4 regions of the Phytobacter diazotrophicus genome follow, and region 1 is predicted to be linked to each of the others. Evidence: predicted binding sites of a transcription regulator. Region 1 holds the regulator's gene; each other region holds the start of a gene.

What was found. The regulator Fur, encoded in region 1, represses iron uptake genes when iron is present. The targets are predictions, from matches to a motif close to ATAATAATGAGAACNACTATCAA.
Region 2: zupT (zinc transporter ZupT) is a predicted target of Fur. The motif match lies at 1,261-1,283, and genes of this name have one in related genera.
Region 3: bfd (bacterioferritin-associated ferredoxin) is a predicted target of Fur. The motif match lies at 1,230-1,252, and genes of this name have one in related genera.
Region 4: sodA (superoxide dismutase [Mn]) is a predicted target of Fur. The motif match lies at 963-985, and genes of this name have one in related genera.

Annotation. Positions count from the first base shown of each region.
Region 1 is NZ_CM125428.1:4,006,351-4,008,552, reverse strand. It holds gene chiP (chitoporin ChiP) at 1-63, shown strand, start outside; gene chiQ (ChiQ/YbfN family lipoprotein) at 81-416, shown strand; gene fur (ferric iron uptake transcriptional regulator) at 514-966, opposite strand; gene fldA (flavodoxin FldA) at 1,256-1,786, opposite strand; gene ybfE (LexA regulated protein) at 1,936-2,202, opposite strand, start outside.
Region 2 is NZ_CM125428.1:778,428-780,629, reverse strand. It holds gene ACS0RQ_RS03805 (glutathionylspermidine synthase family protein) at 1-193, shown strand, start outside; gene ygiD (4,5-DOPA-extradiol-dioxygenase) at 310-1,098, opposite strand; gene zupT (zinc transporter ZupT) at 1,296-2,075, shown strand; gene ACS0RQ_RS03790 (hypothetical protein) at 2,098-2,202, opposite strand, start outside.
Region 3 is NZ_CM125428.1:485,569-487,770, reverse strand. It holds gene ACS0RQ_RS02265 (prepilin peptidase) at 1-470, shown strand, start outside; gene bfr (bacterioferritin) at 454-930, opposite strand; gene bfd (bacterioferritin-associated ferredoxin) at 1,001-1,195, opposite strand; gene tuf (elongation factor Tu) at 1,379-2,202, opposite strand, start outside.
Region 4 is NZ_CM125428.1:5,558,004-5,560,205, forward strand. It holds gene kdgT (2-keto-3-deoxygluconate transporter) at 1-14, opposite strand, end outside; gene sodA (superoxide dismutase [Mn]) at 269-889, opposite strand; gene rhaR (HTH-type transcriptional activator RhaR) at 1,202-2,050, opposite strand; gene rhaS (HTH-type transcriptional activator RhaS) at 2,130-2,202, opposite strand, start outside.

The sequences.
Region 1 (2,202 bases):
AACATCTTCCAGGACGAACGTGACGTGAAGTTTATCGTCATTGCGCCCCTGAATATTTTCTAATGCGAGGGAATGCCATGATGACGAAACCGATATTGCTAGCCCTGATGACGCTGGGGCTTGCCGCCTGTGTGCAACAGCCGCAGGCACCAAAGGAAGATGCGCGATTAAAAGAGGCTTATAGCGCCTGTATTACTACGGCAGAAGGTTCTCCGGAAAAAACAGCGGCGTGCAGAAGTGTGCTGGATGTCCTGCGCAAAGAGAAAGCGCACCAGCAATTTGCGCAGGAGGAGAGCGTGCGCACCCTGGATTATCAGCAGTGTCTTGAAGCGACGCATACCGGAAACGGGCAGGCGGTAAAATCCCGCTGTGACCAGATCTGGCAGGAGATACGCCACCATAACACGGTAAATTAACCGTCTGAAAGGGCCCGCTTCGGCGGGCTTTTTCGTGTGGTGAAAGCAGAAAATAAAAAAGCCAACCCGGAGGTTGGCTTTATAACGATGCGGGTGATTATTTATCAGCCGCTTCGTGCGCGTTTTCATCAGTACGGCAGTCACCTTCGGCGCAGTGGCCATACAGGTAGAGACTGTGGTTCGTCAGACGAATACCATGCTTAGATGCGATTTCACGCTGACGCGCTTCAATAGAGTCATCGCTGAACTCGATCACTTTGCCGCAATCCAGGCAAATTAAGTGGTCGTGGTGATGCTGCTGCGTCAGTTCGAAGACGGATTTACCGCCTTCAAAATTATGGCGGGTCACAATCCCGGCATCGTCGAACTGGTTAAGTACACGGTACACCGTGGCCAGCCCAATCTCTTCGCCCATGTCGATCAGGCGCTTATATAGATCTTCCGCACTGACATGATGGTTCTCCGGCTCCTGAAGCACTTCCAGGATTTTTAACCGAGGAAGCGTGACTTTCAGGCCGGCCTTCTTTAATGCGGTATTGTTGTCAGTCATGCGGAATCTGTCCTGTTGCTAAACGATTCACTTCCCGTCGGGAAGCTACAAGGAATGCACCTGGGATAATGCGTCTCATTATAGAACTGCCATGCCTGAATGAAAACTGCAAGTCCTCAAGTAAAGTAAGCTTATAAAACGTGGTAGCGTCTACAAAGTCCTTTGGGCTAGCCGTTTTAATCAGGGGCCATTGTACAGCGCTGGAGAAAAAAGTTAAAAAATTGTAGCAATTATTTCCATCGCTTTTATCTATTAATCCGGCGCAACCAGCAGGTTGCGCCAAACATCATCAGGCATTGAGGATGTCGTTCAGGTGAAGTTCTTCAGAAATCTGTTTTACCCATTTGTCGACGCGGCCAGCGGTCAGTTCAGGCTGACGGTCTTCGTCAATGGCAAGGCCAACGAAGTGGTTGTCGTCTGCCAGACCTTTTGACGCTTCAAAATGGTAACCTTCGGTCGGCCAGTGGCCTACGATAGTTGCGCCGCGCGGTTCAATAATGTCGCGAATGGTGCCCAGCGCGTCACAGAAGTACTCTGCGTAGTCTTCCTGATCGCCACAGCCAAACAGAGCAACCAGTTTGCCGTTAAAATCGATATCTTCCAGCGTCGGGAAAAAGTCATCCCAGTCACACTGTGCTTCACCATAATACCAGGTCGGAATGCCAAGCAGCAGGATGTCGTAACCTTCCAGATCCTCTTTGCTGCTTTTAGCAATGTCATGCACATCGGCAACATCTTTACCAAGTTGAGCCTGGATCATCTTTGCGATGTTTTCGGTATTACCGGTATCGCTGCCGAAAAAAATGCCTGTGATTGCCATGAGTAAAATAACCTCTTGAAACTTAATGATATGGTGGTGGCGATTGGCCCACGGATAAGGGCAATCATAGCAGATCAGAGAAGCACGCGGAAACTGCAATCACGCAAGACTGCACTCTGTGCAACATGAAAGTGAATTTTTGCGATAATTCAGAGGATTTCCTGGTCGTTCAGCGCGTTAAGCTGAGCCAGTAACATCTCTTCAATCAATTCGCTCCGGCTCATTTCCCGCGCATCCGCCAGCGCGTTTAGCGCGTCGACAGCCTCGGCGTTGAGTTTTAATTCGACGCGTTTAAGCCCACGAACCTTGTCGCGTTTAAGCTGATTGCGCTTATTGATGCGCAATTGCTCGTCGCGAGAGAGCGGATTGGTTTTAGGACGTCCCGGGCGACGTTCATTCGCGAACAGATCTAATGT
Region 2 (2,202 bases), 2.4 Mb from region 1:
GGTCGAAGGCCCTTACGGCGAAGAAGGGATGATCGTCCAACAGTTCTGTCAGTTACCCAGGTTTGGTGACAGCTACACGCTGATTGGCAGTTGGCTTATTAACGATCAACCTGCGGGTATTGGTATTCGTGAAGACCGGGCGTTGATCACCCAGGATCTGTCACGTTTCTATCCGCATATTTTTGTAGAGTAACGTGCGACAGGGACCCTGGGTGCGCTTACCCGGGGCTCCTGAGTCGTAGCCCGGAGAAGGCAACGCTGCATCCGGGAATATCCCGGGGCGCATACGCTTGCCCAGGCTACAAAACCTTAGCCTATCTGCACCGACAACATACTCAGGCTGCCCATTTCCAGACCGTCTACCGGAATCGAGATATTCTCCACCCCATCCCACGCCCCCAGAACATAGAGCAGCGGCAGGAAATGGTCCGGTGTAGGGTTAGAAAGCGAACCACCTTCATGCTCCATATAATTGACCAGCGGATGCTGCCCGATCGGCCCTTTCCATGTCAGGTTATCCTTCACAAATTCGTTGAAAGCGGTCGCCCACGGGTAAGGCGAGCTATCGCCATGCCAGCGTGCCGTACGCAGGTTATGCACCACGTTACCGCTCGCCACCAACATTATGCCTTCATCGCGCAGTGCTGCCAGCTTACGCCCTACTTCCATATGCCATGCCGCCGGTTTGGTACTGTCGATACTCAATTGCACCATCGGGATATCGGCATTCGGATACATTTTGATCAGCACGCCCCAGGAGCCGTGGTCAAAACCCCAGGCTTCTTTATCCAAAGTGACCGGCACGGGTGACAGCAATTCAACCAGACGCTGGGCCAGCGCAGGCGAACCCGGAGCCGGGTAATGGGTGTCGTACAACGCCTGAGGGAATCCCCCAAAGTCATGGATTGTCTGCGGCGCTTCCATCGCGGTTACCCCGGTACCACGCGTAAACCAGTGTGCTGAGACAACCACAATAGCTTTAGGACGCGGCAGTGTTTCGCCAAGCTGAGCCCAGGCGCGGGTATAAACGTTATCTTCCAGAACATTCATCGGGCTGCCGTGGCCCAAAAACAGTGCTGGCATGCGAGGTGCAGACATGATGATATCCTTACTGAGTGTGTCATATTTAATGAACACACATTACGCTTATTCATCGGGTGATGAACTCAGATAAGCATGATGAAGATATTCAGAATTTTTGAATGTAAGAATTGCGTAAAGGTGATGCGGCGGCCTCGCTTTGGAAACCATTAATATTTAACATTAATGAGAAGCATTATCATAAGGAGTGATACATGTCAGCCCCACTGATTCTGACGTTACTTGCCGGCGCTGCTACCTTTATCGGCGCCTTTCTGGGAGTTCTTGGCCAGAAACCGTCAAACCGTGTACTGGCATTTTCGCTGGGATTTGCCGCTGGCATTATGCTGCTTATCTCCCTTATGGAGATGCTGCCAGCCGCACTGGCTACCGAAGGCATGTCACCCATGCTGGGCTATGGCATGTTCGTCATCGGCCTGTTGGGCTACTTTGCCCTTGACCGTATGCTCCCCCATGCACACCCGCAGGATTTAATGCAGGGTTCGTGCTCGCAGCACCCGGTCCCCCGCAAGATCCAACGTACGGCGATCTTATTGACGCTGGGCATCAGCTTGCATAACTTTCCGGAAGGTATTGCCACCTTTGTGACGGCCAGTAACGACCTTGAACTCGGTTTCGGTATTGCCCTGGCGGTAGCCTTGCACAATATTCCAGAAGGTCTTGCGGTTGCCGGACCGGTTTATGCAGCAACCGGTTCAAAACGAACGGCTATTTTTTGGGCGGGAATATCCGGGTTTGCCGAGATTCTCGGTGGGGTTCTTGCCTGGCTGATTCTGGGAAGCCTGGTCTCCCCGATGGTGATGGCGGCAGTCATGGCAGCGGTTGCCGGAATTATGGTCGCGCTCTCTGTTGATGAACTGATGCCGCTGGCTAAAGAGATAGACCCCAACAACAACCCAAGCTATGGCGTGCTTTGCGGGATGTCGGTAATGGGCCTTAGCCTGGTTGCGCTGCAAACGATGGGATTTGGTTAATACAATCAGGCGTTGCTCGCGCCTATTGAGCAACGCCGCTTTCGGAAGCCGCTTCGGGTTTCGCCTGCCCTTGCTCATTTGCTTGCATGGACTGGATGATCTTTAACGCGCGCTGGTAGCCTTCCTG
Region 3 (2,202 bases), 2.1 Mb from region 1:
TCTTTATATGTATTTATCTTGTACTTAATACATTGCTGGTTTGGTATGACGTCCGGCAGGGTCTTCTACCCGATCGCTTCACCTGCCCTCTTCTCTGGAGTGGGCTGTTTTATTGTGGCTGGTTCAATCCCATGCTGTTGCAGGAAAAGGTATTAGGAGCAATTGCGGGTTACGTCGGATTCGCGGCACTTTATTGGGGGTATCGCTCCCTACGTAATAAGGAAGGACTCGGCTATGGTGATGTGAAATTTCTGGCAGCACTGGGTGCCTGGCATGGCTGGGAAGCCTTACCCTTGCTTGTCTTTGTTGCCGCATCACTTGCGTCCGGAGTCGCCTGCCTTATGTCCATAAGACGCAGAAGCATGCAGATAATAAAAAACCCGCTGCCTTTTGGTCCATTCCTGGCGGGCGCGGGTTTGTTCATGTCTTACCAAAGCATCTTTAGGACGATGGTTAATCTTGAACCTTGATTTGTGACTGGAGATAGTTCTGCAAACCAATCTTGCCGATAAGGTCCAGCTCGGTTTCCAGCCAGTCAATATGGCCTTCTTCATCGGCCAGGATTTCAATCATCATGTCCCGGCTGACATAATCATGCACACTGTCAGCGTAGGCAATGGCTTCACGCAAATCTCTGGCGCCTTCCAGCTCCAGTCGTAAATCGGACTGTAGCATCTCTTCAACGTCTTCACCGATACCGAGTTTGCCCAGATCTTGCAGATTTGGAATGCCTTCAAGAAACAAAATACGCTCGATATATTTATCAGCGTGTTTCATTTCATCGATGGATTCATGATATTCAACATCATTAAGGCGCATCAGGCCCCAGTTCTTGAACATTCTCGCGTGGAGAAAATACTGGTTGATTGCGACAAGCTCGTTTCCCAATAACTTATTGAGATAATTTATAACTTTGACATCACCTTTCATTATAGTCCCTCCGCTTCCACTCATTGAAGCGTAGATCGGGCTACAGGGAAGTCAAAAAAAAGCAGAAGACTCAGGCGGTTTCTTTATATTCCGGGATCTGCAGCAACTCATCCTGCATGATTTCGCGAGCAGCGCGTACACACTTACCACACTGATTTCCCACAGGAATAAACTTGCGCAATTGCTGGAATGATTGAGGATGGAACTGGCGTACAGCCTGGCGAATTTTTTTATCACTTACACCATTACACAAACAAACGTACATAATCACTCCCGTTCAATTTATGCGCAAAGTCTAAATGAGAATAGTTATGATTACAATAGCACAACGATGTTTGTTGGATGGGAAGGTGAGAAAAAATACGTACAAATATGGCGATAGCCAACAAGCAGACAGCAAAAAGGGCGCCTTAGCGCCCTTTTCAATTCAAAACTAATTAACGAATAATTAGCCCAGAACTTTTGCTACAACGCCCGCGCCTACAGTACGGCCGCCTTCACGGATTGCGAAACGCAGACCGTCGTCCATCGCGATCGGGTGGATCAGGGTAACAACCATTTTGATGTTGTCGCCCGGCATTACCATCTCTACGCCTTCCGGCAGTTCGATGGTGCCAGTCACGTCAGTTGTACGGAAGTAGAACTGCGGACGGTAGCCTTTGAAGAACGGAGTATGACGGCCGCCTTCATCTTTGGACAGAATGTACACTTCGGATTCGAACTTGGTGTGCGGCTTGATGGTGCCCGGCTTAGCCAGTACCTGACCACGTTCGATTTCTTCACGTTTGATACCACGCAGCAGAACACCAACGTTCTCACCAGCACGGCCTTCGTCCAGCAGTTTGCGGAACATTTCAACGCCGGTACAGGTAGATTTCGCAGTATCTTTGATACCAACGATTTCAACTTCTTCACCAACTTTGATGATACCGCGCTCTACACGACCGGTAACAACGGTACCACGACCGGAGATGGAGAATACGTCTTCGATCGGCAGCAGGAACGGCTTGTCAATCGCACGCTCTGGTTCCGGGATATAGGTATCCAGGTGGCCAGCCAGTTCGATGATTTTCGCTTCCCACTCAGCTTCGCCTTCCAGCGCTTTCAGAGCAGAACCACGAACGATCGGAGTGTCGTCGCCCGGGAAATCGTACTGAGACAGAAGTTCACGAACTTCCATTTCAACCAGTTCCAGCAACTCTTCGTCATCAACCATGTCGCATTTGTTCAGGAACACGATGATGTACGGAACGCCTACCTGACGACCCAGCA
Region 4 (2,202 bases), 1.6 Mb from region 1:
CGTTTGATTTGCATATCGCCACCTGTAAAAACAGTGAGTTTTGTGCGCCTTCCCCCCCTCTGATTAGGCGTTTCCAGCGCTGATGGCGAAATGTTAGAGCGTCGTCACACTCAGAAAAGTGATCCCTCATACAAATTCAAAACAATATTTCATTTTTATTGGATATATGTTTCTTTTTATTTCAGGGACTGACCGACAAATATAAAAAAGCCCCCGCTGACGATGCCAGCAGGGGCCTGGTTTGCCCGTAAGAACGGGCTAAATGAAATTATTTCTTCGCAGCGAAACGTGCCGCCGCTTCATCCCAGTTCACCACGTTCCAGAACTCTTTGATGTAGTCCGGGCGGCGGTTCTGGAATTTCAGGTAGTAAGCGTGTTCCCACACGTCCAGGCCCACGATCGGGAAGCCGGATGCGCCGGAAATCGCTTCACCCATCAGCGGGGAGTCCTGGTTAGCAGTAGACACAACAGACAGTTTGTCGCCTTTCAGCACCAGCCACGCCCAGCCAGAACCAAAGCGGGTAGCCGCTGCTTTTTCGAATTCAGCTTTGAAGTTGTCAACGGAACCGAAGTCACGTTCGATAGCCGCTTTCAGGTCGCCCTGCAGGGTGGTGCCTTTTTTCAGGCCTTTCCAGAAGAAGCTGTGGTTAGCATGGCCGCCCGCGTTGTTACGCAGTACGGTTTTTTTGTCAGCCGGCAGTTGGTCCAGTTTGGTGATCAGCTCTTCAGCAGACAGACTGGCGAATTCTGGCAGGCTTTCCAGCGCTGCGTTCGCATTGTTTACATAAGTCTGGTGGTGTTTAGTGTGATGGATTTCCATCGTCTTCTTGTCGAAATGAGGTTCAAGTGCATCGTACGCGTAAGGCAGGGATGGCAGTGTATAGCTCATACTAATCTCCATTATTGTCGGGCGGCAGGTATGTTAACGCCGCGTAATCAGTTGGTTCATTATAGTTAGTTAAATGATATTGAAAATGTTTATCAATGCCGTAGTTTTAATATGGTTATAACATTCTGTTATGAACCCGTGCCGACAAGAGGCATAGCGCAACGACGGACGAAAAAATCGCCCGACGCTACACACAAATGAAGTGACTGGTTAACTTGCCATCATAAAAACGGTGGAGCATCAAAGCGGGGGGATCAGTGGCTGGCAATGGGCCGGTGTACGTGTCCTGTGTTATCGCAGAACAGGCCCTTCCTAAGCCGCTTCGTTACGACGCTGTCGCCACTGGCTGGGCGTCATGCCGGTTTCGCGGGTAAAAACGACCGAGAAATAGTTACTGTCTTCAAAACCACAGCGCGTAGACACTTCACCAATCAGCAATTCCGTGTGCTGCAACAGATACTGTGCATGGCAAATACGCAACTGACGCAGGTAATTATTGATGGTCATTCCGGTTTGCGCGCGAAATTGTTGGCGCAGCGCACGCTCACTGCACTGCTCCTGATCGCAGAAGCGCTCCAGCATGAAAGTGCGATTAAGGCTGCCCGTAAGCGCGGTAATCAACTTATCGAGCAGGGCTTCGCTATGGGTGGCGGCCAGGTTGTCGACCGCAAAACGATGGCGTGTGAGCGTCATCACCAGTTGGGCGAAGAGCACCTCGGCCATATTGTTTGCCAGCGCATCGGCTTTGGTACTCTCTTGCTCCAGTTGGGTGATGACCTGTCTTGCCTGGGCCATGCCGGTGCTCCCCAGACGCCAGTGCGGCGTCCACTCTTCGCCGCTCAGCCCTGGAATATGTCCCGCCCAGTCGAGATTAAGGGTCAGACGGTCCGGGCAGTAGATGATATTTTGCAGCACCAAATCGTTGACGGAGGCGTAGGAGTGTTTGTCTTCCGCGCGGATATAAAACAGATCGCCACGGGTAATGCGGTAGGGACGGTCATTGAGGATATGCAAACCGTTGCCGCGCCAGACCAGCACCAGCTCGCAAAACTCGTGAGTATGTTCGGCAAACACGTTTTGCGGATAGCGGTCCGCCACGGCCACCGCCTGCCCCGCCCGGGGGAAAAAATCCGCTTTACGAAGAATTAACTGGCTTCCCACAACATCACCTCGGCCGAAGACAACCGATAACTATTAGCTGATCTTCGGCGAAAAATCGGTGATAGCCTTCTCGTTACCGCTATTGCAGTTGCACATCGCGCCCCTGGCGAATATCGCGTGGGGACCAGTCGAATTCCCGGCGAAACAGGGTA